Linked DNA regions of Luteolibacter flavescens. The protein of the gene in region 1 binds, or shares a complex with, the protein of each later gene. Links are inferred from orthologs where the notes say so. Each region holds a gene or a part of one and is shown on either strand. Other genes may lie near its edges. The genes, in order: prfA and prmC.

Region 1 (14,936 bases):
ATAATGCCCGCCATCAGGGCCAGTGGCGCGGGCTGGAATTTCAGGAGACCGGCATCCACCTGGTGCACCTCGCTGCGGTCCTTGCCAAACAAGGCAGCGCAGAGGCCGAGCGCCCCACCATACAGGGGAATGGCCAGCCACTTGATCCATTTGTAATCGATCAGGGCGGCAGCGAAGTAGGCTACGGAGCCGATCACGATCCAGTTCCGCTGGAGATTGGCGTAGTGCTCCCCGCCTTGGGGCAAGTGGCGGGCGGCGCTTTCGATCGTGAAAACGCCGAATACGAGCAGCCCGTACATCGTGAGGATGAGCGGCCAGTTCAAGCCGAGCAGTTTGCGGAGCAGCGGCGTCATCGCGTGGGCCTGCGACCATACCGGTCAGGCCACGGGTGACAAGAGGAGTCCCGCGCAGACTTGCGAATCCCGCATTTCGCCGTGATGCTGCGCCCCATGCGCCGACTCCTCCTGCCCTTGGTTCTCTTCCTCGTTCTCGCCGGTGGCTTCGGCTGGTGGTGGTATCAGCCCGAGCGTGTGCTCGCCCGACGCATCACCTCGTTCATCGAATCGGCAGCCGTCGAGGAGACCACCAGCGAAATCGCCCGCACCACCCGCGGCAGCTCCATCGAGGGCTATCTCGCGCCAAATGTGACCATCCACGGCACGGACGAGACGAATAAATACGTGGAAGGCCCACAGTCCCGGGACAGCCTGGTGGCCAGCTACACCGCCGCCGCCCGCGGCAGCCGCCGGATTTCCTTTGAGGCACCGGTGATCGAGGAGCTGACCCTCAATGGGGACGTTGCCAAAGCCAAGGTGAGCGTGGACACCATCATCGAGCTCCAGAATGGCGAGCGCCCGGTCGATGGCATGCTCCGGCTGGACATGGAGTGGAAGAAGATCGAGAAGAAGTGGGTGCTCTCCTCGGTTTCCGCAAAAGAGACGGCTCGATGAATTTACCCGAGATTCTACTTGGCAAGCCGCTGTGAGTCATGCAGCTTCCCCGCCCCTGCCACCCGGCAGGTGACCTTTCAGAACGAATTTCACGCACATGGCCGTCGCACTCCGCCTCAACCGCCAGGGAACCAAGGACCGTCCCTACTACAAGATCGTTGCTGTCGACAGCCGCAAGCGCCGCGATGGCCGTTACATCGAGCAAGTCGGCACCTACGACCCGCTCAAGGAAGGTGTGAACTACACGCTCGACCTCGAGAAGGCCGACAAGTGGATCGGCGTCGGTGCCCAGGTCTCCGAGACCGTGAACAGCATCGTGCGCAAGGCCCGCACCGCGGCGAAGGCTTAGTCCTTTCCCGTCATTGCTTTTTCAAAGCCGCAGCTCCACGGAGTTGCGGCTTTTTCGTGCCCTGATTCTCCCCACCCTGCTCTCCAGCCATGGACTACTCCGCCCTCATCCACCAGCGCCGCCGCCGTCTCGGCGAGATCGACGACATGATGGCGGACGGAGCTTTCTTCAGCGACCCGAAGAAAGCCGGCGAGATCGTCCGAGAGCACCGCAAGATCAAGCAGACGCTGGATCTGTGGGAGCGGCTGGGGACGGCGAAGCGCCAGCTTGAGGAAAACGACGAGCTTTCCCGCGGCGACGACGCGGAGATGGCCGAGATGGCCCGTGAGGAAATCCCTGGCCTGCAGGCGGAAATCGCGCAGCTTTCCGAGGACATCCAGTATGCCTTGCTTCCCGCCGATCCGAATGAGGACCGCGACGCGATCGTGGAAATCCGCGCCGGAGCCGGAGGTGACGAGGCATCGCTTTTCGCCGCCGAACTGCTGCGCCTCTACCAGCGCTACTCGGAGACCCGCGGGTGGAAGACCGAGCACCTCTCCAGCAGTCCGTCCGAAGTCGGAGGCTTCAAGGAAGTCTTCCTCCGCGTGACCGGCGATGAGGTTTTCCGCATCCTGAAGTACGAGTCCGGCGTCCATCGCGTGCAGCGCGTGCCCGCCACGGAAACGCAGGGCCGCATCCACACCTCCACCGTGACCGTGGCCGTGATGCCTGAGGCGGAGGAAGTGGACGTGGAGCTGAAGCCGGACGACCTCCGCATCGAGGTCTGCCGCGCGGGTGGTGCCGGTGGCCAGCACGTGAACCGGACCGAGTCCGCCGTGCAGGTCTTCCACCTGCCCACCGGCCTCTACGTCCGCTGCGAGGACGGTCGTTCGCAGGGGCAGAACAAGGAGCGCGCGCTCCAGATCATGCGGACGCGGCTCTACGAAATGAAGCTGCGCGAGGAGCAGGAGAAACACAGCGCCCACCGCCGCGCCCAGATCGGCTCCGGCGACCGCTCGGAAAAGATCCGCACCTACAATTTCCCGCAGAGCCGGGTGACCGACCACCGGATCAGCCACACCTCGCACAACCTGACCGGCATCATGGCCGGCGACCTCAGCGAATTCACTGCCGAGCTGCAAAAGGCGGAAATGGCCGAGCGGATGACCGAGGCCGGGATCCGCTGACGGAGGCGAAATCCCTTCGACGCTACCAAGCGTTGGAACTTGGCACTTCCCGCCGGGAACTTCACCCTCCCCGGCATGTCGAAATACGCCGGTGAGCAAGTCCTCGTGGTCCCCCGCCCTCTCTTTGATGCCATCGGCACCTTCCATGGCATCCGCACGCACGGGCTGGAGGAGGCGCTGGAAAAGCTGCTCGACCCGGAGAATCACCTTTTCATGGATCGTGCCGAGGCCGAGGAGGACCCGACGCACAAGCAGCTCATCCCGTATTGCCTGATCCGCTGCGGCACCTCGATCCTGAACTACACCCGCGGAAAGTCCGGCGGCGAGGATCGCCTGCACTCGAAGCTCTCCGTGGGCGTGGGCGGCCACATCAACCCGGTGGACACCGGCGGCGGCCGCACCGGTCGCGACGCCTACTTCGCCGCCGTCGAGCGCGAGCTGAATGAAGAACTCATCTTCGAGACCGCCCACACCAACCGCATCGCCGCGCTCATCAATGACGACAGCAACGACGTGGGCCGCGTCCACCTCGGCATCGTCCACGTGATCGACCTCGACAGCACCCGCGTCGCCGCTCGCGAGGACGCGCTATCGAATCTTTGCTTCAGCGAACTCGCCGAACTCCAAGGCCCGCTGCTCCCGAATCTCGAAAGCTGGTCGAAATTCGTGATCGAGAACGTGGGGAACTTGTAAGGCAGCGATTTCAAGACCCGGCAGCTATCTAAGGCCTGCCGGATCGAGAATACCGATCACATTTTCTCAGCCGTCGGCTCAGGCTTCAAGGTGACGGCGGTTCCGGAGACGCAGATCATGAGCATCGTCTGGGCGACGGTCTCGTAGTCCACGTCGATGCCGATCACGGCGTCTGCGCCGAGGGATTCCGCCTCGCGCATGAGTTCCCGGAATGCGATGTCCCTGCCCTCCTTCAGCTTGTTCTCATAGGTGCCGGATCTGGCTCCGACGAGATCCTGAAGACCGGCCAGCAGGTCCCGGAAGACGCTTGTCCCGAGGACCATTTCCCCGAAGACCACGCCTAGGGACGATGCGACCTCACGGCCGGGAATCCCCACGGTCGTCGAGCAGTGGATGATCTTGCCGTTCTTCGCGGCAGCCGCTTGCCCGGCTTGGTAAATCCCGCCGCTCCCGCATTTCCAGCACTTCGGGTGGAGATCGTCATTCAGCGCCCCGCACTCCTTGCATCGCCAACTCATGTCATGCTGTGAACATGTGAGGGCTCGGCATTCAACAACATTTCGCATTGGCCAGACTCGACCGGCAGGTTTTCACGCCCCTGAAAGAAATCGCCGGATTTTTCGAGATTTCACGAAGAAATCATCATCGATTCACGTAACACGCCGTTGTTTTCAAACATATCATTCTGCACGACATGAAGACAAAAGCATTCCTCCTCTTCACGCTTCTCGCCGGTGCCGCCTTCGCGGCGGAAGCCCCTCGCGGTTCATTCACCGGTGCCGACTATGAGGCGGCCCGGGCGAAATCGAAGGAAACCGGCAAGCCGATTGCCGTGGTCGTCACCGACACCGAGTCCACCTGCCCGATGTGCCAGTCCGGGAATGAGGCGATCTTCAAGCAGATGCGCTCGGACTACATCCTCGTGATCGAGGACGAGGCCCGGAAGGACAAGCTGCCCGGAAACATCAAGCAGGCCACCTACGAGACCTACAAGACCAAGGGCAACGTCATCCCGATCGTGACCGTCTTCTCCTCGGAAGCCGACAACAAGATCCTCGGCGGCATGTGCTACAAGCAGATCGGCGAGGACAGCCGGAAGGCCTTCAAGAACCTCGACGCCGAGGTCGAAAAGGCCGCCGCCAGTGTCCCGGCCAAGGCAGCCGAAACCAAAGACGCGGACAAATCCAGCGGCATGCGCGAGTGGACGAATGCCGAGGGCAAGAAGATCAAGGCCGAGCTGGTCTCCTCCACCGACACGAAGGCGACCTTCAAGCTGGAGAACGGGAAGACCGTGGAATACGCGCTCGACAAGCTCTCCAAGGAAAGCCGCGAGGAGATCGAGGACGCCCGCTGATCCTCCCTCTCGCGTCACTTCATATCATCCAGCCCGGACGGCCCGCTGCGGTTGCCGGGCCTTTTCGTCGCTTGCCCTGTCCTTTTGGCGGGAGTCCATTCGTTGTCCTGGTGAACCAATCGATATCTACCATGAAACTCACGACCTTGATTGCATCCGCACTCCTTCTCCTGCCCATCTCCGTCCGTGCCCAGGAGGCACCGCCGGAAATGCCGAAGCCGGTGAAGCAGCACGAATGGCTGGCCCAACTCGCAGGCGAGTGGGAGTCCTCCATGAAATGCGTGATCGAGCCCGGCAAGCCGCCCATGGAAGGAAAGAGCACCGAGAAGGCCCGCCTGCTGGGCGGCTTCTGGATCGTCTCGGAGGGCCAGGGCGAGATGATGGGCTCAATCTTCTCCAGCGTCCTCACCATCGGCTACGACCCGGCGAAGGAAAAATTCGTCGGCACCTGGGTCGATTCCATGACCAGCACCATGTGGCAATACACCGGCACGCTGGACGAGGCGACCAATACCCTGACTCTGGAAAGCCGTGGCCCGTGCCCGATGCAGGGCGGTAAGATCTGCAACTTCAAGGAAGTCATCGTGGTGAAGGACAAGGACACCAAAACCTTCACCAGCCACATCCAGGGCGAGGATGGCGAGTGGACCGAGATCATGAGCGCGTCCTCCAAGCGGAAGAAGTGATCACCTGCGGGCAACAAAAAGCCGGAGTCGGTACGAGACCGGCTCCGGCAGATTGATTGGATGGGATCGGTGGGGCGATTACTTGCCCTGCGCCTCGCGCTCTTCCTCCGTCATGAACCAGACGGACTGGCCCTTGAAGTCATTCTCGATGGTGAGCTGGATGGCGGAGCCATCCAACATCAGGCCGGCGGCCTTGCCATCGTAGCGCTCCGGGTCAGGCAGGCTGCTCTCGTCGAGCAGGGCGTTCGGATTGCGGGCCGGCCCGTCGGCCAGCACCAAGGCGCGGGCAGCGTCCTTGAAGTTCGCCAGGCGCTTCGGACCGTCGTCACCCTCGGAGGACTCGGAGCGACCCATCACGCGGGCATTCCAGCCGTAGGAGAGGTTCGGATTCGACGGATTGTTGTCGAATTGCTTGTGCGCATCGCTGCGGAAGATGTCCAGCTCGGTGGGGTTGCGCGGGTCCTTGATCAGCGCGCCCCACCAGTAGAGGTCCTGCGACTGGTCCTTCCAGACCGGCAGGATGCCGGCATTGTCCTGCGCGTAGGCTTGGACACGCACGCCGAGGTCGCGGACGCGGGTCATGGAGGCGGACAGGTTGCCCTTTGCCATGGCGTTTCTGGTCAGGCCGAAGACCAGAGCGGCCAGCGAAATGACGATCACGACGCAGACCATCAGCTCCACCAGGGTGAAGCCTGCTGCCCTTTTTCCGAATGTTGGTTTTTTCATGTGAATGGGATCTTCGGGAGAAATCTAGCCGACAGGGGCGCGAGGCGCGACTTGCCGCCCCTGAAAGGCAACACGTCCGGCCCCGGATTCAACCCGAAATCCGGCATTCCCGCGAATATCCGCAGAAATCCACCCTCACGGTCCCGCTCACCACGCAAAGACGAGCGGCGGCACGACGATCTTCACCGGTGCCCGGCGGCGCTGCTCGCTCTCTTCGAGGGAACTCACCACGCCGTTTTCGAATTCCACGACGGTCTTTTCCTTCTCCTCCTGCGTCACATGGGAGAGCTGGCGGTAGGTCTGCCCGGTGTAGGGGTCGCGCGAGTAGGTGAAGTGCTGGACTTGCTCGAAATCAATGTATTCCCACTTCCCGGTCTGGCCCTTTTCGGTGCGCTTCACGGAGGTCTTCGTGGGCTTGCCACGGGATTGTGTGACCTCTTCCGGTGTCATGCCGATGGCGAGCTCCTTTTCCTCGATGAGTGCCTGCACCTCCACCTGGCGAGCGTGGAGCTTCTTGAGATTCTCGACGAAATTCGGGTCCTTCGAGGAGAAGGCGTGCGGGCCCACCCAACCGGAAATTCCGTTCTTTTCCCCCTGACCGCGCACCTTGTAGGCCTTTTCGGTCATGGCCTCGAGGATCACGGTCTGATCCGAGCGGAGGATGCCCAGCTTGCTCTTGCCGTTTTTGTCGGAAAAGACGGTGGCCTCCTTGATCACCTTCAGCTCCACCGGGTCCTTGGCCAGCGAGGTGAGGTGGACCACGTCCGGATCGCGGTCGATGAGGGATTTCCGCTCCACTCGTTTCACTTGGGCCGAGACGGGAAGGAGCAGCGACAACAGAAGCGTGGAAACCAGGGCGGCTTTCATGGGATCAAGATAGCGTGTCTGAGGCGGAAAGGAAATTCCGCGTTTTCTCCGACGCAGAATGCCATGCGGGTATTCACGAAATATTTCACCCGCCACGGACAGAGATCGCTCGCAACTTCCCGCGAACGTGGTCCCTTCCATCGGAATGGACCGAAAAACCGCGAAGGACTTCCCGCAGGAGCTGCTGAATCTCTACGACGAATACGTGCACGGGCAGGTCGGTCGGCGGGGATTCCTGGAGCGAGCCTCGCAATTCGCGGTCGGCGGGCTGACCGCTGCTGGTCTGCTAGCCGCCCTGAGCCCGCAGTATGCGCTCGCCGCCCAGGTCGAGAAGGACGACGAACGGATCACCGTTTCCTACGAGACCTATGACTCGCCCCAGGGCGGCGGGAAAATGCGCGGCTACTACGCCCGCCCGGCGAAGGTGGAGGGAAAGCTGCCCTTCATCCTCGTGGTGCATGAAAATCGCGGGCTGAATCCCTACATCGAGGACGTCACCCGGCGGCTCGCGGTGGCCGGATTCGCCGCCTTCGCCCCGGATGCCCTCACCCCGCTGGGCGGCTATCCCGGGAATGACGACGAGGGCCGGAACCTCCAGGCCCAGCGCGACAAGGGCCAGATGGAGCAGGATTTCATCGCCGCTACCAAGTGGATGGCCGCGCACCCCGCCTGCGACGGGAAGATCGGGGTGGTCGGCTTCTGCTTCGGCGGCGGCATGGCAAACACGCTGGCAGTGAAGCTGCCGGATCTGGTGAAAGCCGCGGTGCCCTTCTACGGCGGCCAGCCTCCCGCCGAGGACGCCACGAAGATCAAGGGTGCCCTGCTCCTGCAATTCGCCGAGCACGACGAGCGAGTAAATGCTGGATGGCCCGCCTGGGAAGAGGCGCTGAAGAAGGCGGGCGTGAAATACGAGGCCCACATCTACCCCGGCGTGAACCACGGCTTCCACAACGACACCACACCGCGCTACGACGAGGCCGCCGCGAAGCTGGCGTGGGAACGGACGGTGGAGTTTTTCAAAAAGCAGCTCACCGGCGGCTGAACCTGGGAGCGCCATCGAATCCTTGGCGAACCCGGCTTCCCCGTTCACCCTCCCCCCGTGACCGGTCCGCTTTCCCAGAAACTTTTCGCCGCCGCCAAGGAGAAGATCCCGGGCGGTGTGAATTCCCCCGTCCGCGCCTTCCGCAATGTCGGCGGCGAGCCCTTCTTCGTCCGCCGCGCCAAGGGCAGCCGGATCGAGGACGTGGATGGCAAGACCTACATCGACTACATCGGCTCCTGGGGCCCGAATATCCTCGGCCACGCCCCGGCCGTGATCACGAACACGATTCACGAGGTCGCCAAGGACGGCATCTCCTTCGGCATCCCGAATCCCTACGAGGTGGAGATGGCCCGCACCATCACCGACTGGGTGCCCTCCGTGGAGAAGGTCCGCATGTGCTCCTCCGGCACCGAGGCCACAATGTCCGCCATCCGCCTCGCACGCGGCTTCACGAAGCGGGACTACATCGTGAAATTCGACGGCTGTTACCACGGCCACAGCGATTCGCTGCTCGTGGCAGCCGGTTCCGGTGCGCTGACCCACGGCGAGCCTGACTCGGCGGGCGTGCCGAAGTCCTTCGCCGAAAAGACCATCGTGCTGCCCTACAATGACGTGGAGGCTTTGGAGAAGCTTTTCGCGGAGCAGGGTGAGCAAATCGCCGCCATCATCGTGGAGTCGTATCCCGCGAATGCCGGCCTCGTTTTCCCGCGGCCCGGATACCTCGACCTTCTCTCCTCAATCACGAAGAAGCATGGCGCGCTGCTCATCTTCGACGAGGTGATGACCGGCTTCCGCCTCGGCAAGGCGGGCGTGCAGGGCATCGAGAATCTCACGCCGGACCTGAGCTGCTTCGGCAAGGTGATCGGCGGCGGCTTGCCCGTGGGTGCCTTCGGCGGCCGTGCCGATGTCATGGACATGCTCGCGCCCATCGGCCCGGTCTATCAGGCAGGCACGCTTTCCGGGAATCCGCTCGCCATGGCCGCCGGCCTCGCGCAGCTCAAGCAGCTCGCGGGAACGGGCGGCGAAGGTGCACCGAATGGCTTCACTCGCCTGGAACAACTCGGCGCGCACTTCGAGAGCGGCCTGCGCTCCCTGCTCGATGGTAAGGGACTGCCCTACCGGTTCAATCGAACCGGCTCGATGTTCTGTCTCTACTTCACCGACCGCGAGATCGTGAACGTGGACGACGTGATAAAGCAGGACCTGGAGCTGTTTAAGAAGTTCTTCTGGGGCTGCCTCGACAAGGGCATCTACCTCGCCCCCAGCCCCTACGAAACCGGCTTCCTCAGCCTCGCCCACACCGAGGCAGATCTGGACGACACGCTCACGGTCTTCGACGAGGTGCTCTCTACTATCTAAGCCATGCACAAGTTCTGGATCGTTGCCTCAATCATCATGTTCTCGCCGGTGCAAGAGCTCGCGGCGAACGACATCGTCATCCAAGAAACCCGGCTGGGCCTGACCAATGCTGTGGCCCTGTCGGACGACGGGCGCTTCGCGGCCACGCAGCAGTTCTTAGGTGAACTGGCAGTGTGGGACACGGCATCAGGGGCCTTGCTCGAAACCTTGGAAGGTCAACCCAGCCACATTTTGATGGATCTGGCATTCAGTTCCGACAATCGCTACGTGAGCTACTGGTGCGCTAGTGGAGTCGTGGTTTGGGACTGGCTGAACCGACGTGTCATCTGGTCCTCCAGTGAATCTTCGCGGCTTTCCGCCGTAGCCGTCGATTCTACCCGGCGCAAGATCTTCCTCGGCGAGGGGGACACGCTTTGGCAGCGATCACTTGAGGATGGAAAAGAGCTGTCCAAAGTTCAACTGGGTGAGGCGGAAATCGGCACGATTTCCCTGACCGACTCCGGCAAGCTGACGATCGTGTGCAGGAAGACAGGGTTGATCCTTTTCGATCCGGAGAGCAACGAGGTCACCCAACGCATTGATCTGAATTATCCCAGGAAGCCCATCATGGGTCCTGAGAGTATTACAAGGAATCCGGAACTAGCGCGGCACACTGTTGTCAATGGCTTTGCCTCCGGCAAATCGGATCGAAGCGGGACGCGATTCCTCACGATATTTGAAAGCCGTGATCAGCCTTGGCTGCGGACCTTTTCCACAGACGGACGCCAGACCTTCGAGGTTCACCCGTCATCAGTGGAACGCATCTCGACGTCATGGTTCGGAGACTCGGGGAAATTACTGTCGATCAAAACGGACAAGGGCAGCGGCCGGAAGACAGTGGAGGCTATCGATCCGTCGAAGCCTTCCGAGACTAAAGCGCTCTCGATCTCCTTTCCCCGCGGCGTTACCATCACCAAACTTGATACGGATCGATCCGGGCGTCTCATTGCCGCGGCTACCGATAAAGGTTGGTTTTGCTACGAGGGGAACCCGGAGAATGCGGACTCATGGAAACTTCGCGAATTCCCGGATGTTCCCCTGAGTCGCGCGCTTTCAAGCATTCATCCGGACGGGAAGACGGCGCTGTATGGCTCCAAGTCCGGTGCCATCCACGGGATTACCATGGAGCACGGCTTGCAAGGAAAAGTGCAGGGCGAACTGCAAGCTGAGGTCACGGAGGTGATCGCGTTTCCGGATGGCGGGATGATGGCGAGCACGAAGAACGACGGTTTTTTTCTCAGGGCTGGCCAACGTCCTGCGAGGGCAGTGGACGAGAGTTTCGAAGTCTTTTGGAAGTGCGGCGACTTCATCGTGCGAAACGCTCCGGGTGCAAGGTCCGGGAACATGCAAATGGAAGTAATTCGTTCAGACGGTGAGATTCTTGATTCCTTCACCGACGAAGAGGAACTCCCTACGTTTCATCCGGTGAAGCCACTCATCATGCACTTCGACGCCGGCTATGAGAAATCGCGTTACCGGATCTCCGAGATCACGCCAGAAGGAAAGTGCCGGGTCTTGCACGACTCGGAGCGCCTATCGGAAGACGCCCTCTGGGCAGTTGCGGAAGACGCCGACACCTTCCTGATGATTTCCCACCCGGCATCGCTTCATCGCGTCGATGCTCGCTCCGGCAAGAGCACCAAGCTGAGGGACGGACTACCGAGAGATATTAATAGTATCTATCTCGTGCCTTCCGGAAAGTCGCTGCTAGCCCTCTGCAATGACTTTAAGAATCCGGTATTGATCCCCTTGGATCCCGAAAAACCTTGCATCGAACTCCCGAGAACGGTCGCGGATTTCGGAAAGTCCACGGCCAGATGGAAGGGCTTCACGCCAAATGGTCGCGGCGTCTGGATAGATTCCGGATTGGGTATATTGGACGACTATGAGAGCTACGCAGGACTCTGGGACACGGAGTCCGGAAAGCTCGTCGCAAGGCTCCGAGTTCACGAAGACGGGGCGGCCGTCGTTCTGCTCAGCGATGGGCGCTGCGATTTCAACGCAGCGGCAGCCGGTCTGGTGAAGCGGCGAAAGGCCGGCGAGACTACTTTATCGCCGGTCGAGCCTTCGCCGGAGATCTTCGAAGTTCTTGCACCCTATTTGAAGGCACCCTGAATAGCTGACGGACCGACTCCGATTTCAAAATCTACCGTCGGCATGGGCGACGAGCGATTCCCTCGCGCCAACCATAAATCCAACACGGGGCTGTTTGCCCCCATGTGGAACCGCCCCCACCCCGTCACTTCAGCGCGATGCGCACGCGGTAGAAGGTGGCCGGGGCGGTGGCGGCGGAAGCGGGGACGGTGGCGCGGTAGAGATCGCCACCTAGCGAGCTGATCGTGGCGCTGTTCACCTTCGCGAAGCTCCCGGCACCGAGCGTGGTGCTGGCTTCCACGATGAAGTCGAAGCGATCCGCGTAGCTCGCGGGGAAGGCGAACTGGAGCTCGAAGCTCCCACCTGCCGATGGCGCGAAATCCACCGACACCGGCAGCAGCGAGACCGCTTCTCCTGCCGGGATGTCACCGCCGCGCGGATCGAGCCCGTCGAGGAAATACTGGAGCAGGCTGTAGCCAGGTTGTGGCTCGCTGAAGGCGTCTTGACCGGTCGAGCCAAAGAAGAAGCGCTCCCATTCATCGTCCAAAAGATTGCCATCATCATCGCGATCGCTCGAGGCGGGCAGCAAGGCGACGGCGACCCGGGTGACCACGAGGGTCGGTCGGCCATTGAAAGGCGGCGAATCGGTATAGCCCGTCACCGCGAAACGGGAGCCGGGGCGCAATCCCATCCCCTGCTCCAGCGCGAAGCGATCCCCGCTCGCGTCCAGCAGCATCACTTGCACGCCGTCGCTGACACGCGGATAGATCGCGCGTCCCTGTGAGGTCACTGGAATCTCCACGGTCCAGGTCTGCACCGGACGATAGATCGAAGATGTGGCGGCCAGCGCGGTATTGAAAGCCGTGCGGGCAGAGGTGATCACGGCAGGAGTCGCAGCCCCAGCATAGCCGTTGGGTGCATCGCCCCCGCGGAGGATGATCCGCAGCGCATCGAAGGGCGGCATCATGCCCGGAGACGCTGCTACACCGGTGACGTGGCGTTGATAAATCGCATCCGCCAGCGGGGTCATCGCGGCCTTCGCTCCCGTGGCAACGGTCAGCGCCGCGGGCATGGAGAATCCCGCGGCATCCAGCAATGCCCTATCCGCTGCACCCAGATAGATCCGCGTGCTGTCCGACGCGCGACCGGGGAAGAAAGAGAACTCCGAGACCTGCGGGGCAGGCAGTTCGGCCGGTCGCGCCGTGGCGAGTCCGGCATGCACCAGCGACTCCACGAGCACAGCGACGGCACTGTCCTCCGGGTCCAGCGTGGTCCTCGCGGGGATGCGCCGGTAGGTCGTGGCCGCAGCCTGGGCAGCCGCCACCCATCCTGCCGTATCTGCCGAGAGGTCGGTGCCGGAGGGCGTGAAGACAGGCGAGAATTTCGGCGGCAGCACGGGCTGCATCACCCGCAGGATCTCACGACCGTTCCGTGTGGAATTCGTCAGGTCGAAGTAGAGCGGGGAATCCAACACGATCAGCTCGTCGGTCGGCAGGTTCGAGTCCGCGCGCAGCCGTGCCCCGCGAACACCACCATCCGGGAGCGCCGGGGCGATGGCCTGCATCAGTCCCTGCGCGACGAGGCTGCCATCCTGACGGCGGACATTCATCTGCTCGCCCGTGGCCATTTCCGTGCCCGCGGCATTGCGCGGGACCGCCACGAGATCGATGCCACTGGCCGCGCCGATGTCGGCGGGATTGGCAGGAAAGCTCGCCGCGGAACCCGGGTCCGTATTGGCGAGAAGTTCCGCCAGATCCGACACACCGTCGCCATCGCTGTCGGCACCCGCGAAGGGATCGAGCGCGAGACCGATCTCCACGTAGTCCGGCACGCCATCGCCATCCGAGTCCTGGCTGGCGAGCGCCGCCGCGGGCAGGTCGTAGTCGCGAGTGACGATCGCGCCGCTCGCACCGGTCGCCACGTCACGCAGACGGAATTGCAGGCCGATGTCATAGCCCACGCCGAGCGGACCATTCCAGCTCATCCACGATCCGGAAGGCATGCGCCGCCACAGCAGATCATAGCGCTCCGCATCATACAGTGCGGTCACCTGAAATGCCTGCTCATAGCTGCCGGTGGCTGGTTCCACGACGAGCGAAGGCGTATAGAGCGCCGCGATGGAATTCCCCACCGCAGAAATGCTGAGCCCCGCTTCCACCTGATTCGTCACCACGTAATTCGTGCCGGAGGGAGCATACACCGTCTCGCTCACCGCACTGCCGAGACCGCCGGTGCTGGAGACGAAGCTCTCCTTCATCACCGACGCGGGCACGGCTGAGAATGCACCGGAGCGCCTCGTCCAATGCGGGGCATTCTGGATGCCCAGCAACCGCGCGGACTCATCCGCCTGTGGATTCGCCGAATAGAAAAGCAGCGTCGCGAAATTCGCCGCGCCCGAAGGAAGCGCTGGCAAATCGCCGGTGTCCGTTACGGTCCACGCCGAGCCATTCCACTGCGATGTCTCGAAGGCCGTCGAAGGACCGCCTGCCGTGGCTCCGCTCAGGCGCACCACACCGATGCCTGGCAGCGGCAACAGCCCGGTAACAAAGCCGCCCGCAGGCGCGGGAAAGGTGACGCCGGTGGTGACCAGCGCATTCGCCGCCGCATTCACGCGGAACCACTCGGCCTTCGACCCGTCCGCCGCGATGGCGAGGATGCCGTCGGTGATGTTTCCCGTGCCGCCCTGCAATACGGGCAGGACCGACGAAACGAGATAAGGCAGGGTGATCGTCGCATTCGTGAAGGTGGATGCGGTGGTGACCGGCGTGGTCACCCGCAGCAGGTGCGCGGTGGCATTGCCCTGACGATAGCCCATCACGATGGTCTCGCCGGATGAGGTGATCACATTGCTCACCGGATACGCGGTCCCGGAAAGAGTGATGCGCGTCGAGCGAACCACACTGGCACCGCTGCGCTGCAGGATGCCAAAGCCGGTATTCGCCCCGCTCGCCGCGGCGTAGAGACCGACGGTGCGGCCATTCGACGAATCACGGAGCGGCTCAAGGCGATGGATGGGGACATTCGTCGAGCCGCTGCCGAGCGAAACGGGCGTCGTCGCAAGCACATTGAATACCTCCTGCCGTGCGCCATTCGCCCCGCCATTGTGGATCGTGGACAGCGCCCACTCCATGCCGCTGCCTCCGTCGATCTCGCCGACGCCGGACGGACCGATGCCGGTGTGCGAGGTGAAGGTGCGGGCCACCGGTATCGGCTGGCCGGGCAGCACCAGCGCGACGCGGTTCGTATCCGGAGACGCCAGCGACAGCACGCCTGTGCCGCCATAGATGGCCCACGCGGTATCCGCTACATTCGAGATGCCTGTGCTGACCGGAGGCGAAAAGCTCGTCTGGCCATCGCTCCCCGTGGAGCCGAGGCGCACGGTGCCGGTGGCGGAATCGACGAGGGCGAAATCCTTTGGCGAGGATGGACTCGGCACGAACCACTCCGCCGCGAGGCGTGAGACGGGCTCGGCACGGAGGAGCGCGGGGGCCAGCAGGGCAAGGGTGATGGATGCTTTCATGGCGACCGTCTTCGTTGGATTAGTGCTGGACGGGTTCGAGCGGGATCACGTTCCGGATCTCGCCGCGTTCGGTGAAGGTGACGATGAGGTG
Region 2 (14,998 bases), on another replicon or contig:
ATCTCGCCTGCTACGCCTGCATGCAGGGCCGCACCGATGAAGCACGCGGCTACTTCCACCGCGCCACCGCCACTGATCCCGAGCAAATGCTGGAAATGGGCCTCATCGACCCCGACCTCGAGGCCATCCGCCCCTGGCTGCTGGAACTCCTCGCCGCCCATCGTACGCGCACGACCTCCGCATAACCCGCTTCCCGTAGCTGCACTGGTGACCATAGTCGCACTGGGCACAGTGCGGAAGCCGGCCCTGTAGCGGTTCCCACCCGTGGCTCGCGTGGTGTCCAGCAGAGGATGGAAATGCAGGCTTCTCAGGTAGCGTCCTTCTCTTCAGGGTCAAAGGCTTGGCCATCCCTCAGCCCGGGTCAGCGGCCCGGGGATCACGTTGCGCGGGCATGGCGGCCTGAAAGGTCGCGATACGTGATGGTGGGCCTCGGCCTGGAGGTCACAGGGTGGAGGCAACGCGTCGAGGTATCCTGCGTCGAGATCGGTTGCGGCGTTTGTTTGTCTAACCGGCCTGCATCGTATCGCGGCCCTTCAGGCCGCCGACCTGTGTCGATCAGCCAACCCCGGCCGATGGCTGGGGCTGAGGGATGGCCGGACCCTTGGTTCTCAAAGCCGGAGCTGCTGGCGGCGGACCTTACCCTTGGCTTCAGTGGTGACCACCCGTGGCTCCGCGTGGTGTTACCACCACGACTACCGAGAAAGAATCGGCTCCTAAACCCAGGATCGTCGGCTCTGGACCGGACCATTCAAAGAACCGCGTTGCCCGGGAATTTTTAAATCCAGAGGGAAAATCGGACCGCGGATTTGCAAGCCCTGCAACACCAGCACCCTGCAAAAATTGCTGCAATTTGATTAAGTTTCTTTAACTATTGGTGGAATCCCTTATTACCCCATTACCACCTGATACGACAGGTGGGGGCGGCGTGCCCGTCGCAAACAAAAATTGAACAGAATCAAGGCTCAGGTGGTCTCACGGGACCGCGATTTCGGAATTTCAAGAAATATCCGAATTTAAATGAACCTTGATTTTTAAAAATACCCTCCCCACTTACTTCACCCGGATGCTCGCCGCATTTCCAGGGATGTCCTTTGGTCTCGCCCTCCTGGCCCTCGTATTCGCGACGGGGCTTCCGCTCTTCTGCGCCTTCGTGGCAGTGGCGAATGTGCGGCGCTACCGGGTGAAGGCGCATCCCTGCGATGCCTATCAGGTGCCGCCGGACGTGCGGCGGAGGATGGCCCCGTGGGTGAATCGGCTGGGCCACTTCGGCTTCCGCCAGGCGCAGGTGTCGCGGCTCGAGAGCGCGGGCTATGCCGAGGCGCACCGCTGGATCCTGCTCAATGACGAGGAGAAGACCTACGCGACGCTGGAGCGCACGGTGCCGGTGAGCGGTGCGGGGGCGAGCGTGTCGCTGACATTTTTCACGGCGCAGCGGGATGGCACGCTGGTGGTGACGGCAGACCGCCGGATCACGCACCACCCGCCGGCATGGTGGCAAGATATCCAGCGGTTCTTCGGCACCGTGGCGTCGCAGTGGAAGCTCCACTACGCCCGGGTGCGCGGCCTCACGGAGCGCGTGCTGCCGCCGGTGGAGAAATTCGCCGGAATGCTGGAGGCGGACGAGGAGGCGCGCCACGAAGCCCAGGTGAAGGGAGGCGAATTCGTCCCCACGAAAAATGACCCGGACATCCTGCGGCTGCGCTACACGCGCCTGCCGTCCCGGGTGCTGCCGCTGCTGGCGGACTTTTTCTCCGGCCGCAGTTTCCGCTCGGCGACCCGTCGCGACGTGGCCGCCCCGGCGAAGGCGCGGGTGGACGAGGGGGAGCGTGTGGGCGGACCCATCGGCCTGTCGCTGAATCAAGCGGTGGAGCAGGATCTTGCGCGCTACCGGGCACTCATCGCCGTGCGCTCCAGCCCGCTCGATCACCTGCGCCGCATCGTCGTGGTGCTTGGCACCGTGGCGGCCTTCATCGCCATTTTTGGTCGGGACCAGCCCCTGCAGACGGCGCTGACGGTGCTGGTGCTGATGGCGCTGCACGAGGCCGGCCACTGGCTGCCGATGCGGTTCTTCCGCTACAAGGGCGTGCCGCCGGTCTTCATCCCCTTCACCGGGGCCACGGAGCGCGCGAGAAAGCTGCACGCGCCGGCTTGGCAGCAGCTCATGGTCCATCTGGGCGGCCCGCTGCCCGGCCTGGTCGCCGGCCTCTCGATGCTGGGCCACGGTTACTTCGAGCCGACGACGCCGCTGTGGCTGCTGGATGCGGCGGGCATGGCGGTGGCGCTGAATGCCCTGCACCTGCTGCCGGTGCTGCCGATGGACGGGGGCAAGGTAGTGGACCTGCTCGTCTTCCGCGACATGCCGATGCTACGGCCCTTTTTCACCGTCACCTCGTCGCTCACCACCTTCGCCGCAGCGGTGCTGCTGAAGTCCCGCGTGCTGCGTTACGTCGCCGCCGCCATGTTCGGCGGGGTGCTGTGGGACGTGAAGACGATCCAGGTGGTGCGCGGCGCGCGCAAGCTGCCATGGGCGGGCGAGATCAATGACGAGCCGGAGGCACTGCGCCGGATCTTCCGCGGCATGCGGGAGGAGGGCCAGGGTGCCTTCATCGGCAGCGAGGGCTGGCACAAGAAGATCGAGGCGCTGCTCATCGAGGTGATGCGCAAGCGGCCCATCTTCTTCACCCGGCTGGCCGGGGGCACCCTGCTGGCCGTGGCCTGCGCCGCGCCCGCGCTGCTGCTGGTGGGCGTGCTGCTCGGCCCGGTGCTCAGCGATACCGGCCGCGTGGTGCGGAATGCGGAGCATGTGCTGGAATTCCGCCGCACCTTCCCCCGCGAGACCCGCCAGCTCGGCACCGAGGACAAGGCCGCACTGGTAGCGCTGGCCACAGAGACGGAAGCCGGCAGGCCGCCGGTGAATGCCGACCCCATCCTGCGGAAGCAGGACACTCGCAATGCGGCCACCCACCTCCTCCCCGTGCTGGCGAAGCGGCTGGACCGCCTGGACTGGCAAAAGGCGAACATCGCCACCCGTACCAATCTCATCGACTCCCGTGCCCTGCCCGTCTGGGTGGAGGTGCAGTGCCAGCAGCTCGAGCGCAGCGCCGCCGCGGGGAACCGAGCCGACACGTTGGAGCGGGCGGAGGAAATGCTCATCATCCTCGGTGCGTCCGAGCCCGCCACCAGCCTGGAGCGGCGCGAGCAGCTCTCCGGCATCGAGCTCCGCGTGCTGTCCGTGATCGAACGCGAGGCCTCCGCCGGTCACCTGAAGGCGGCGGACATTGATCGCCTGGACACCCTGATTTCCGGTCGGAACGTCGCGCCAAACCCGGAGGTGGAGAGCCTGCTGCTGGTGGCCGCGTGGTCGGAGCGCAGCCAGCTCTCCGCCATCGCCGACGCCGCCGCGCAGGCCTCGCTGGACCCGCGCTTCTGGCGGGATCTCTATCCCCGGATCCGCGTCGTCCGCCGCCTGCTGGCGGAGAAGAATACCCCCGCTCTGCCCGCGTCCGTCGCGCTGGCCCGCCACTGGCGGAGCAGCCGCCGCGTGGGCGACCTGCCGCCGCAGATCGGCATGAGGGTCGCGGTGGAGCCGGGCGAGGCGAATCTCATCCTGAATTTCTGCGAAGATCACCGCCAGCTCTCGTGGCGGCGCATCGTCACCCTCAGCGCGCTGCGCCTGGAGGGCTTCCGCCAGAAGAAAGGCAGCTTCCCCGACCACTGGAAGCACAGCGTGCCCGGAGGCGCAGAGCTGCAACTCCGCATGAGCGGCGGCGCGGAACCCTACATCCGCCTGACCGACCGCACGGACCAGATCCAGAATTCCGTGCCCGGCTGGCTCATCCCGCCGACGCTGCCGCTGCCCACCATCAGCCCGCCGCTGGACTACGATTGCCCGCTCTATGGGACGCAGGCGTTGCCTGAGGTATCCTCACATTGATTGAGGTACCGCGCGCCCTGGGCGGAATGCCCGGGATCTCCCCGTCGCCGCCCGGCGCGCCGATGCGGGATGGATACTACTCGCGCACGCGCTCCAGATTTGCACCGAGCGCCTGGAGCTTTTCATCGATGTGCTCGTAGCCGCGGTCGATGTGATAGAGGCGGCGGATCTCGGTGCTGCCCTTTGCCGTCAGGGCGGCCAGGACGAGGGCGGCGGAGGCGCGCAGGTCGCTGGCCATCACCGGGGCGGCGCTGAGCTGGTCCACGCCCTTGATCACGGCCTTGCCGTCATTCACCTGGATGTCCGCGCCCATGCGCTTCAGCTCCGCGCAGTGCATGAAGCGCTGCGGGAAAATCGTGTCCACCACCATGCTCGTGCCCGGCGTGGTGGCAAAGAGCGCCGTCATCTGCGCCTGCATGTCCGTGGGGTAGCCGGGATACGGCTCCGTCACGATCTCCGCGGGCATCGGATTGTCCGCGCGGTGGATGGTGCAGGCATCGCCCACGTCATTGAAGTGCACCTGGTGGCCAGCCTTGCGCAGCGCCGCGGTCACGGCCGTGAGGTGCTCGTGGCGCAGGCGGCGCAGCGTGACGCCCTCCCCCGCGATGGCCGCGGCCACCATGAAGGTGCCGGCCTCGATGCGGTCCGGGATCACATTGTGCACCGTGCCCTTCAGCTTTTCCACGCCCTCGATCGTGATGACCGGCGTGCCGGCTCCAGTGATCTTCGCGCCCATGGAATTCAGGAAATCCGCCAGGTCCACCACCTCCGGCTCGCACGCCGCGGAGGTGATCGTGGTGATGCCCTCGGCCAGCGTCGCGGCCATCATCACATTGTCCGTGCCCAGCACGGTCGGGCCCATCGGGCCGCAGAGGTCGATCGTCGCGCCCTTCAGGCCGTCCGGAGCGGAGAGCACCACATTTCCCCCCTCGATCTCCGCCTTCGCGCCGAGGGCTTCCAAGCCGCGGACGTGCAGGTCCACCGGCCGGTCCCCGATGACGCAGCCGCCGGGCAGCGCCACCACGCAGCGGCGCTTCCGCGCCAGCAACGGGCCCATCACGCAGACGGACGCTCGCATGCGGCGCACGATCTCGTAGTCCGCGGTGTCCGAGATATCCGCCGCCGTCACCCGCACCGTACCGGAGAAGCGCTCCACATCCGCACCCAGCGCGCTGAGGATTTGCACCATGTAGTTCGTGTCCGAGACATCGGGCACGCGGCGGATCACGCAGTCCTCATCGGTCAGCAGCGTGGCGGCTAGGATCGGCAGCGAGGCGTTCTTCGACCCGGAGATCGTGATCGCGCCGTGAATCGGGGTGCCGCCGTGAACGATGAGCTTGTCCATTGAAGTGGTGAAAAGGGTGACCGGTGATCGATCAGTGATCCGTGGGGGAACCACCGCATCGCGCGATCGGGAAGCGGGGGATGCCGGAAAGGTCCTTGAGAGTCAAGACGCCGGTCAGGGAAGCCCGCTGCATCAAGCCCTCGACCTCGCGCGACTGGTCGATGCCGATTTCCAAGGCAAGCCAGCCGCCGGGAGCCAGCCGCGCCGCCGCCTCGGGGACGAAGCGCCGGATGAGATCCAGCCCGTCCGCCCCGCTGAAGAGCGCCAGCGCGGGATCGTGCGCCAGCTCCCTCGCCAGCGTCGGCCGGTCCACCTCCGGGACGTAGGGAAGATTTGCCACGATCAGGTCGTAGCCCGGCCCGCCGAGCTGGGGAGCGGTGAAGAGATCGCTTTCGACGAAGGTGACATTGGTCACTTCCAGCTCCGCCGCGTTTTCCCGGGCGAGCGCGAGAGCCTCCGGCGAGACGTCTGCGAGCGTGACATGCGAGCCGGGGGTGTCTGCCGCCAGCGTCAGGCCGAGCACGCCGCTGCCGCAGCCCATGTCGAGGATACGCGGATTGGGCGGGAGCTTTGCATTTTTCAGCAGCCACTCCGCCAGCTCCTCCGTCTCCGGGCGGGGGATCAGCGCGCGGGCGTCCGTTTTGAAGTCGCGGCGGTGAAAGGTGACGTAGCCGATGAGGTGCTGGATCGGCACGCCCTCGCCGCGCTTTTTCAGCAGGTCGCGCAGCGGGGCCAGATCGGTCTCCTCCAGTGGCTGGTCGAAGCGCAGGTAGAGATCCATGCGCGTGCACGCAAGCTGGTGGGCCACCAGCAGTTGCATGTTTCGCCGAGCGTCCTCGATGCCCTTTTTCGTCAGATAGGCGGTGCCCTTGTCGAGGGTCTCCAGAACGGTCGTCATGCGCGGGGGAAAGTCAGCGCGCCGGAAGCGGATGAGGCAAGGCAAAGTGGATTTTCGACGCAGGCAACGTGGCCGACGTAGTAGAATGGCTGCGCCATTCGGGCAGGGCGAGGCGTGAAGGGAAACCGCAACGTCGCCCCATCAGGCGGCCCGCACCCCGAACGTAGCAGAATGGCTTCGCCATTCGGGCTGGGCGAGGCGTGAAGGAAAATCGCCACGTCGCCCCATCAGGCGGCCCGCACCCCGAACGTAGCAGAATGGCTTCGCCATTCGGGCTGGGCGCGGCGTGACGGGAAATCGCCACGTCGCCCCATCAGGCGGCCCGCACCCCGCCGGAGCGACGCAGTCGCTCCGCTACGAAGCGCGAAGCGCGCCACGAAGAAAGTCCCCTCACCCCAAAGACCTCACCAACTCCGAGAAAAACACCGCGCCCTCTTCCAGCGCGGCAATCTCGATGAATTCATCGCACGTGTGCGCCTGGTCGATCGACCCGGGCCCCATGCACACCGATGCCAGCCCCGCATCGGATAAGTGCGCCGCATCCGAAAACCACGGTGCCCCCACCGGCCTCGACGCCGCGCGCACCTCCCGGATGCGCCCGATCCACGGGTGCGTCTCCGGCATTTCCATCGGCGGATTCTCCTTCGGCTTCACGATCTCCAGCGGCAATGCCAGCCGCGAGATCGTCTTCTCCAGCAGCGCCAGCGCCCCGCCCGCATCGCGCAGGGCCGGGGTGATGCGGATGTCGATCTCCGCCTCTGCCAGATCCGGCACGATATTCGGCCGCGAACCCGCGCGAAGCACGCCCACATTGATCGTCGAGCGGCCCAGCACGTCGTGCGTGTAGGTCGCCAGTTCCGCGGCCAGCTCGCGCTCCAGCACGTCCAGCGCGCGCGCCAGCTTCATCGCCGCATTGTCCCCGCGCTCCGGCTGCGAGGAATGCGCTGCCTTCCCCGTCGCCCGCAGCGTCGCCCATAGCGAGCCCTTCGTCGTATAGACGATGTCGAGCGAAGTCGGCTCGCCCACGATGGCGAAGGCGTAGTCATGCGCGTGGTGCCGCGCGAAATCCTTCGAGCCCCATTGGCCCGACTCCTCGCCCATGAAGGCCACGAAATCCACCGCCACCGGCAGATCCGCCAGCCTCGCCGCGTTTTCCTTCAGCCCCCATAGCATCGCCGCCATCGGGCCCTTCGTGTCCGAGGTGCCGCGGCCCCACACCCGGCCGTCACCGATCTCCCCGCCGAAGGGGTCGATGGTCATGCTGCCCACGCCCACCGTATCTAGGTGCGGGCCCAGCAGGATGCGCGGCCTGCCATCGCGCGGCGCGAAGCGGGCGATCAGATTCGGCCGGCCCGGCTTGATTTCCTCCAGCGCCACCTCCGCGCCCAGCGCGGCCAGCCAGCCGGACAGGAACTCCGCCAGCGCCGCCTCGCCCGTCTTGTCCGTGCCCGCCGGATTGTCCGGATTCACGGATGGGATGCGGACGAGCTGCTGGAGGAGATCGACGGGACCAGTCATGAGGGGATAGGAGGCCATCCAGCCGCCCACGTCCAACCCCGAACGCCCGGAAAGGCGAATGAGCGAATGAATAATCAGCGGGGGGAAGGGATCGCTCCTCTACCGGCTCCGTTGCTTCGAATTCTGGCGTGCCTTGAGTTGTGCCTCTTCCGCCGCTTCCACTTCCCGAAACTTCGCTTCTGCCTCGGCGCGGACCTCGGGCGGCAAGTCGAGCCGAGCCGCGAGATCCTGGAGGGCGACGAGGCTGGCATTCGGCCCGTCCAATGTCATGTTCGGCATCGAGAAATTCTGATCTCTATTGTTCCGAGTGGGAATTCCACGGACCGCCTGGAGAAACAGTGCGTCCCGGTCACCGGAAGGGGGCATTGCGGGAAGCGCTCCGAGTATGGGGATTTTCGAGGGCTCCATTTCCCTGCCCAAGATTCGGGTAGCAGTCAAAAAGACCAATCGATCTTCACCGTTCTTATTCAGGTGATCCAATGCGGAAATCATCTCGCGGCGCCGGTCCCTGGGCGGGTGATACATTTCAACGAGCAGATCCGCCTTGAGCAGCCTCGGGGCATCGTCAGGTCGCAGGGGAGACGAGTTTGCGTAAGGATCGTCCCAAGTTTCGGGATAAAGACTGTGGCTCGCCGGTTGCAGCACGGACTCCGGGGCCGAATGGGAATACCATTCCAGCGCCGCGATGGGGTCCTCCATGACCCAGCGCCCGGCAATCGAGCGGAAGGCCCAATGCGATGCTTCCATTCCACGGGCAGCCAGCGAGTCGGCCAGTTCACGGCCTTTCACCTCCCAGTCTTGCCCGGCAGGTGCCCCGTCCGCAAATCCATCCACCATCAGCCTGCATCGGTCCCCACCTTTGGTGGTCAGCGCCAGGCTCCATGCTTCACCCGGAAGCCGGGCGGCATACTCTCTGAAAATTTCGGGGACAATATCGTCATCAAAGGGGGTAAGTTGATCAACCCGGGAGTCGACCTCGTCTTTCAAAAAGGCTTCCCATGCCCCCTTCGGATCCTTCATGGCGTGGCCGACATAGGCTCTTTGGAAGTCGTCGGCGAGCTGCGCAAGGGCATCGTTTCCGAGCTGGCTGACGTCTTCCTTCAGCGAGCCATTGGCTTCAGCGATCTCCATCAGCCGTGTCCGGACAACCTCGGGCTCGCGGGATGCCCAGATCGTTATAATGGCCTGCCGGTAGTCATGGAGCTCCGAGACGAAGCGAGTGCCCTCTCCCATCCATTCGTAGAGCTGACGGAGTTCGTCGGTGCTCAGATCGGCGATTCGTTCGAGGGCGTATTTCTGCCAGTCATGCTTAAGCCGGTAGAAACCTACATCCTTCGTCCGGTTCCGGTCCCACTTGATGGCAGCTTTCTCCAGTTCCAGCGCCAGCTCCTTCATCCCGGCATCCAATGAGTCAAAGCGCTCGGGGTCGCGCTCGTCGTCAATCCTTTCCGTCTTCGAGGGCAGGATGCCCGGGCGCGTCCCCGCGGCATTGCCGGTCGCCGCGGCTTCCCCGTCGTCCCTGCCCGACAAGGCAAAGATCAACAGGGCTCCGGCGGCGATGGCTGCGGCGATGGAAGCTGTCCTCTTCAAGGCGTCCAGCATTGAAGCTCCATGGGACGCAAACCCCCAGCCGGAAATTCATCCCGTCGGCGAGCCCGGCGATCAGGTTTGGCCAGCCCGGCTTGTCCGGATTTACGGAAGGGATGCGGACGAGCTGCTGGAGGAGATCGACGGGACCAGTTGTGCCGTGATAGGTGGCGATCCAACGCCCACGTCCAACCCCGAACGCCCGGAAAGGCGAATGATCGAATGAATCAGCGGGGAGCGAAGGGATTATCCCCATCGCGGCGCATCTGCTTTAATTTCTGGAGCGCCTTGAGTTCCTGTTCTTCCACGTTTCGGAAAGTTGCTTCCGCCTCGGCGCGGATCTCTGCTGGCAGGTCGAGGCGCTCAGCGAGAGCACGCATGGCGACGAGGCTGGAATTCGGATCTTCAAGTTGCGGGTCGAGGATCCCCAAAGGAAACCCATTGCTCCGGTTCGGAATCCCGCGCACTGCTAGGAGAAACAGGGAGTTACGGTCCTCCGGCGAGGGGATTCCGGGAATCACTTCGAGCAACGGGACCTTCATGGGATAGAGCCCCGCTCCCAAAAGTTCGCCAAGGGCTTCGAGCGCCACCTGATCCTCCCCGTGTTTGTTGAGGTGAAGCAAGGCGGTCACGGTCTCGCGGCTCCGATCCTTGTAGGAGTGGAACATTTCGACGAGGAGATAGGTCTTCAGTAGCATCGCGGCTTCCTCGGAGTTGCGTGCTGGAGCGTCCTCGAAGGGATCGTCACTGCGACCACGCTTGAGACGGTCGCGGGCCGACTTCAAGGCATCCTCCGGGGCGCAACGGGCAAACCAATCCAAGGCCGCGACGGGATCTTCCGCGAGCCAGCGTTCGCCGATCGACTGGAACGGCCATTGCGATGCTTCGATTCCGCGGGCGGCAAGCGACTCCGCCAGCTCATAGCCTTTTTTCTCCCAGTCCTGCCCGGTGGGTGCCCCGTCCGCAAATCCCTCCACCATCTGCGTGGAATGGTCGGGATCTTGTGTCGCCAGCGCTAGGCTCCAGGCCTCGCCCGGGAGCTGGGCGGCATACTCCTTGAAAATTCCGGAGACGGTGATGACTCCGTTTACCAGCCTCTTCATCCGGGGATCGGCCTCGTCCTTGAGGAATGTCTCCCATGCCGACTTGGGATCCTTCATGGCGTGGCCGACATAGGCATGGTGGAGGTCGTCGGCAAATTCATCACGGAAGGCATTCTTCCAACCGCTCTCCCCCTCGCCCAGAAATCCTCGGTCTTCCGCGATATCCATCAATCTCGCCCGAACCACCTCCGGCTCGCGGGAGGCCCAGATCGTGATGAGCTCTTTCCGGTAGTCGTGAAGTTCCGAGTAAGAGCCCGAGTCCATCCACTCGCCGAGCTGCCGGATTTGTTCGATATCGAGAGCCGAGATCTTCGCCATCGAAAACTCCCGCCAGTCATTCGTGAGTTGGTGGAAACCTTCATCTTCCGGCCGGTTCCGCTGCCACTTGATGGCGGCTTTCTCCAGTTCCAGGGCCAGTTCCTTCATCCCGGCATCCAGCGTGTCAAAGCGCTCGGGGTCGCGCTCGTCGTCGATCCTTTCCGTCTTCGAGGGCAGGCTGCCCGGGCGCGTCCCCGTGGCATTGCCGGTCGCCGCGGCTTCCCCGTCGTCACTGCTCGACAAGGCAAAGATCGCAATGGCCCCGGCGGCGATGGCGATGGCTGCGGCGATGGAAGCTGTCTTCTTCAAGGCGTCGGGGATTGAAGCTCCATGGGACGCAAATCCCCAGCCGGAAATTCATCCCGTCGGCGAGGCGGGCCTCACTTCTTCTCCACGCGCGGGACTTCCACTAGGAGGTCCGACTCCGCGAGGTCGCTGGGGGCGACGACGGGCTCGTTCTTCGGCAGCTTGTCGGCGGAGCCGTAGCGCTGGGCGATGAGCGGCTTCACGTCCGGGTGGTCGAGCTTGTAGTCGTGGAAGCGGCGCGGCTCGCAGAGCTTCACGCCGGCTTCGTGGAAGACCTTCCAGACCAGCTCGGAGCAGTACAGCTTGTCATCGCCCCACTTGAAGCCGGTGTCGTAGTTCAGGCCGACCTGCTTCTTTCCCCAGGCCTTCGCCTTTTCCACCGCGGCGGCGTCCGGCGCGGACTTCAGGCGGCGGGCGTGGAAGGTGCCGGCCTTCGAGCGTTTTTCGAATTCCTCCACGGTGGTGATGCTCACCGGTTGCACGGCCTCCAGCACCAGCAGGCGGCCCTTGTCGCTGAGCACCACGCCGCAGTGCGTGTAGGGCGAATCCGTCGCGCCGCGGACCGCGTCCGCCTGTTGCCCGCCGGTGCCGTGGAAGAGGATATCGCCCTCGCGGAGGTCATACGGTACCGCCGCCACATCGGCGGAGGCGAGACCGGCGAGCGAGAGGGTCGCGGACAGCACGAGAGCGGAGGAGGAGCAACGCGTCATCATATCTTTCCGCCGAGAATAACCGCGATCCGCCGGGAGTCCATGGGGAAGCGTCTTCTTGGGGGCTTGGGGAGCGAAGGTCATCAGACCGGCCCTTCAGCTCTCCAGGGCCAAAGGCCCGGTCATCCCTCAGCCCGGGCCAACGGCCCGGGGATCACGTTGCGTGAGCATGGCGGACTGAAGGGCCGCGATACGTGACAGCGGGCCTCGCCCTGAAAGCCCCGACGTAAAGGCAGCGCGGGGCAATGTTCGGCTCGGCCGACTTGCGGCGTTTGTTTGACTGACCGACCTGCATCCTATCGCAGCCCTTCAGGCCGCCGATCCATCTTGATCCTCAAACCCCGGCCGATGGCCGGGGCTGAGGGATGGCCGGACCTTTGGTCCTGAAAACCGGAGTTTCTGATAGGAGACCTTACCCGTAGCTTCGCATGGTGTCACCACCACGACCACGGTGGGTGGGGCTCCGTGCGGTGCGTTTGGCGGGAGGGAGAGGGAGGACAACGAAACGAGCGAAATGGACGAAATTTGAAATGCCTCGTGGGCTTTCCGCCCTCACCCAAGCGCTCGAATCCGAAAACGCCCAATCGCCTGCTTTCTCAATTATCCAATTTCTTGGTTTTCATCGCCTTTCTTTAGCCTGTTTCGTTCGTTTCGTTGTCCTCCGCCTGACTTTCCAAAGGACCTGCCTCACCCGGGGGGCACCTGGTCTCCGTCCGCAGCCGGGGACCATCCGGGCCGGTCTGATGACCGGCGCTCCCAGGGGGGCGCCGCAACGAGCCCCACCCGTGATCGCGGTTCGCTTGCCGCCCTCCTTTACAAACCGGGAGCCCTCTGGCATGCCTCCGCGCCCATGTCCGACCTGCCGAAAGCCTATGAACCCCAAGAGGTGGAAGCCAAGTGGTACGCCGCCTGGCTCGAAGGGAAGTGCTTCGAAGCCGATCCGTCCTCCGAAAAAGAGGCCTACTCGATCGTCATCCCGCCTCCGAATGTCACCGGCATCCTGCATCTCGGCCACGTCCTGAACAATACCATCCAAGACATCCTTGCCCGCCGCGCCCGCCAGCTGGGGAAGGAAGTCCTCTGGCTCCCCGGCACCGACCACGCCGGCATCGCCACCCAGACAAAGGTGGAGCGCGAGCTGCGAGAAAAGGAAGGCAAGACCCGCCGCGACCTCGGCCGCGAGGAATTCCTCAAGCGCGTCTGGGACTTCAAGGACAAGCACGGCAACATCATCATCAGCCAGCTCAAGCGCCTCGGCTGCTCCTGCGACTGGAGCCGCGAGCGCTTCACCATGGACGAGTCCTACACGAAGTGGGTGAGCCACGTCTTCGTGGAGCTTTTCAAGGAAGGCCTCATCTACCGCGGCAAGCGCATCGTGAACTGGTGCCCGGTCTCCCTCACCGCGCTGTCCGATGAAGAGGTGATCATGAAGGAACAGAACTCGAAGCTCTTCTTCATGAAGTACGAGCTCACGGATGCTCCCGGCGAGTTCCTCGAAATTTCCACCACCCGCCCGGAGACGCTCATGGGCGACGTGGCCGTGGCCGTGAACCCGAAGGACCCGCGCTTCGCGAAGTACGTGGGCCGCACGGTGAACCGTCCCTTCCCGCACGCCGCGATCCCGGTGATCGCCGACGAGCACGTGGACATCGAGTTCGGCACCGGCGCGCTGAAGATCACCCCCGCGCACGACAAGGCGGACTTCGAGATCGGCATCCGCCACAATCTCGAGATCATCGACGTGCTCACGCCGGACGGTCATGTGAATTGCCCGGAGCTGCCGGAGCTTCACGGGCTTGAGCGTTTCGCGGCCCGCCGGAAGGCCGCCGCGATGCTCGAGGAGATGGGCCTGCTCATCAAGATCGAGGAATACAAAAACAACGTCGGCTACTCCGAGCGCGCCGACGTGCCCGTGGAGCCGCGCATTTCGATGCAGTGGTTCCTCAAGTATCCCTGCGTGAAGGAAGCCGCCGATGCGGTGGCAAACGGCGAGATCGCCTTCCGCCCCGAGCGCTGGGCGAAGACCTATGCCCACTGGATGGAAAACCTGCAGGACTGGTGCATCAGCCGCCAGCTCTGGTGGGGCCACCAGATCCCCGTGTGGTATCGGAAGGAGAAGCTCGACGAGCTGAAGAATGCCGAGTCGCTCGACATGTCGGACTTCACCAGCGGCGACATCCACGTGGGCACCGAGGCCCCTGCCGACGAGGCGGAGTGGGTGCGCGACGAGGACGTGATGGACACCTGGTTCAGCTCCTGGCTCTGGCCCTTCGCCACCATGGCAAACGTGGGCGAGGAGACGCCGACGCTGAAGAAATTCTACCCCACCACCGACCTGGTGACGGGGCCAGACATCATCTTCTTCTGGGTGGCGCGCATGATCATGGCGGGCTTCCGTTTCCAGGGCGAGCTGCCGTTCAAGAACGTCTTCTTCACCGCCCTGATCCGCGACATGAAGGGCCGCAAGCTATCCAAGTCGCTCGGCAATTCGCCGGACCCCATCGAGCTGATGGACAAGTATGGCTCGGATGGCGTGCGCTTCGGCCTCATGCGCATCGCGCCGCTCGGCGCCGACATGCGCTACGATGAGGAGCAGATCGAGGGCGGGCGGAACTTCGCGAACAAGCTCTACAATGCCTGCCGCTTCCGCGAGATGGCCGGGCAGATCGAGTTCCCGGAAAACGACGGGGAAGACGATGAAGATCACGATGTGGTCGGCATGGCGAATTGCTTCCACATCGACATCCTCGCGAAGCTCGACGTGCTCGCGGCCGATCTGGACAAGATCTACGCCGACTATCGCTTCGGCGAGCTGGCCCAGCGTCTCTACGAGTTCCTGTGGAGCGACTTCTGCGACCAATTCCTGGAAGCCGTGAAGGGCGACCTGCGCGACAGCGCCGCGCCGGAAGCGCGCGCCGTGACCGTCTCGGTGATGGATACGGTGCTGAGCCGCTACCTGCAGCTCCTGCATCCCTTCATGCCGCACATCACCGAGGAGCTTTCCCTGCGGATGGGCTACATGAACGAGGGCGAATTCCTGATGCTCGCGGAGCTTCCCGAGGAGCCCGTGCTGGCCGGCTTGTCCGCCGAGGACACCGCCGCCGAGCAGGCAAAGGCCGCCGCGATCTACGAGACCGCAGGCCGCATCCGGAACCTGAAGGCCGAGTACAACGTGGCCACCCGCCGCGATGTGAAGCTGGTCATCAAGAGCCCCGTCGCTTGGTTCGGCGAGGAGAAGTCCGTGCTGGCCATCCTCACCGGTGCCGGGGAGATCCTGCT

Evidence for each region.
Region 2: the proteins of prfA (region 1) and prmC are in contact, whole or in part, in a crystal structure (PDB 2B3T), measured with the Escherichia coli proteins. The link is inferred for Luteolibacter flavescens from one-to-one orthologs.

Annotation. Positions count from the first base shown.
Region 1 is NZ_JAPDDS010000012.1:100,964-115,899, reverse strand. Bases 531-3,426 are described here. They hold prfA (peptide chain release factor 1), read left to right. Parts: upstream 531-1,388; coding sequence 1,389-2,465; downstream 2,466-3,426. Other genes in these bases: OKA04_RS18930 (YbjQ family protein), read right to left, coding at 3,215-3,426; OKA04_RS18935 (hypothetical protein), read left to right, coding at 2,541-3,158; rpsP (30S ribosomal protein S16), read left to right, coding at 1,048-1,299; OKA04_RS18950 (hypothetical protein), read left to right, coding at 531-950. Also shown: OKA04_RS18955 (FtsW/RodA/SpoVE family cell cycle protein), read right to left, coding at 1-353; more of OKA04_RS18950, read left to right, coding at 450-530; more of OKA04_RS18930, read right to left, coding at 3,427-3,676; OKA04_RS18925 (thioredoxin domain-containing protein), read left to right, coding at 3,853-4,512; OKA04_RS18920 (DUF1579 domain-containing protein), read left to right, coding at 4,644-5,198; OKA04_RS18915 (type II secretion system protein), read right to left, coding at 5,277-5,924; OKA04_RS18910 (hypothetical protein), read right to left, coding at 6,072-6,791; OKA04_RS18905 (dienelactone hydrolase family protein), read left to right, coding at 6,937-7,833; hemL (glutamate-1-semialdehyde 2,1-aminomutase), read left to right, coding at 7,891-9,192; OKA04_RS18895 (WD40 repeat domain-containing protein), read left to right, coding at 9,196-11,346; OKA04_RS18890 (thrombospondin type 3 repeat-containing protein), read right to left, coding at 11,471-14,845; OKA04_RS18885 (hypothetical protein), read right to left, coding at 14,865-14,936. UniProt on the Escherichia coli protein: Peptide chain release factor 1 directs the termination of translation in response to the peptide chain termination codons UAG and UAA.
Region 2 is NZ_JAPDDS010000008.1:208,195-223,192, reverse strand. What follows is about bases 4,245-7,202. They hold prmC (peptide chain release factor N(5)-glutamine methyltransferase), read right to left. Parts: upstream 6,178-7,202; coding sequence 5,311-6,177; downstream 4,245-5,310. Other genes in these bases: OKA04_RS15595 (M20 family metallopeptidase), read right to left, coding at 6,568-7,202; murA (UDP-N-acetylglucosamine 1-carboxyvinyltransferase), read right to left, coding at 4,245-5,279. In the rest of the region: OKA04_RS15615 (TPR end-of-group domain-containing protein), read left to right, coding at 1-185; OKA04_RS15610 (zinc metalloprotease), read left to right, coding at 1,064-3,934; more of murA, read right to left, coding at 4,011-4,244; more of OKA04_RS15595, read right to left, coding at 7,203-7,695; OKA04_RS15590 (hypothetical protein), read right to left, coding at 7,795-9,297; OKA04_RS15585 (hypothetical protein), read right to left, coding at 9,510-11,012; OKA04_RS15580 (YiiX/YebB-like N1pC/P60 family cysteine hydrolase), read right to left, coding at 11,084-11,722; OKA04_RS15575 (valine--tRNA ligase), read left to right, coding at 12,570-14,998. UniProt on the Escherichia coli protein: Methylates the class 1 translation termination release factors RF1/PrfA and RF2/PrfB on the glutamine residue of the universally conserved GGQ motif, i.e. on 'Gln-235' in RF1 and on 'Gln-252' in RF2.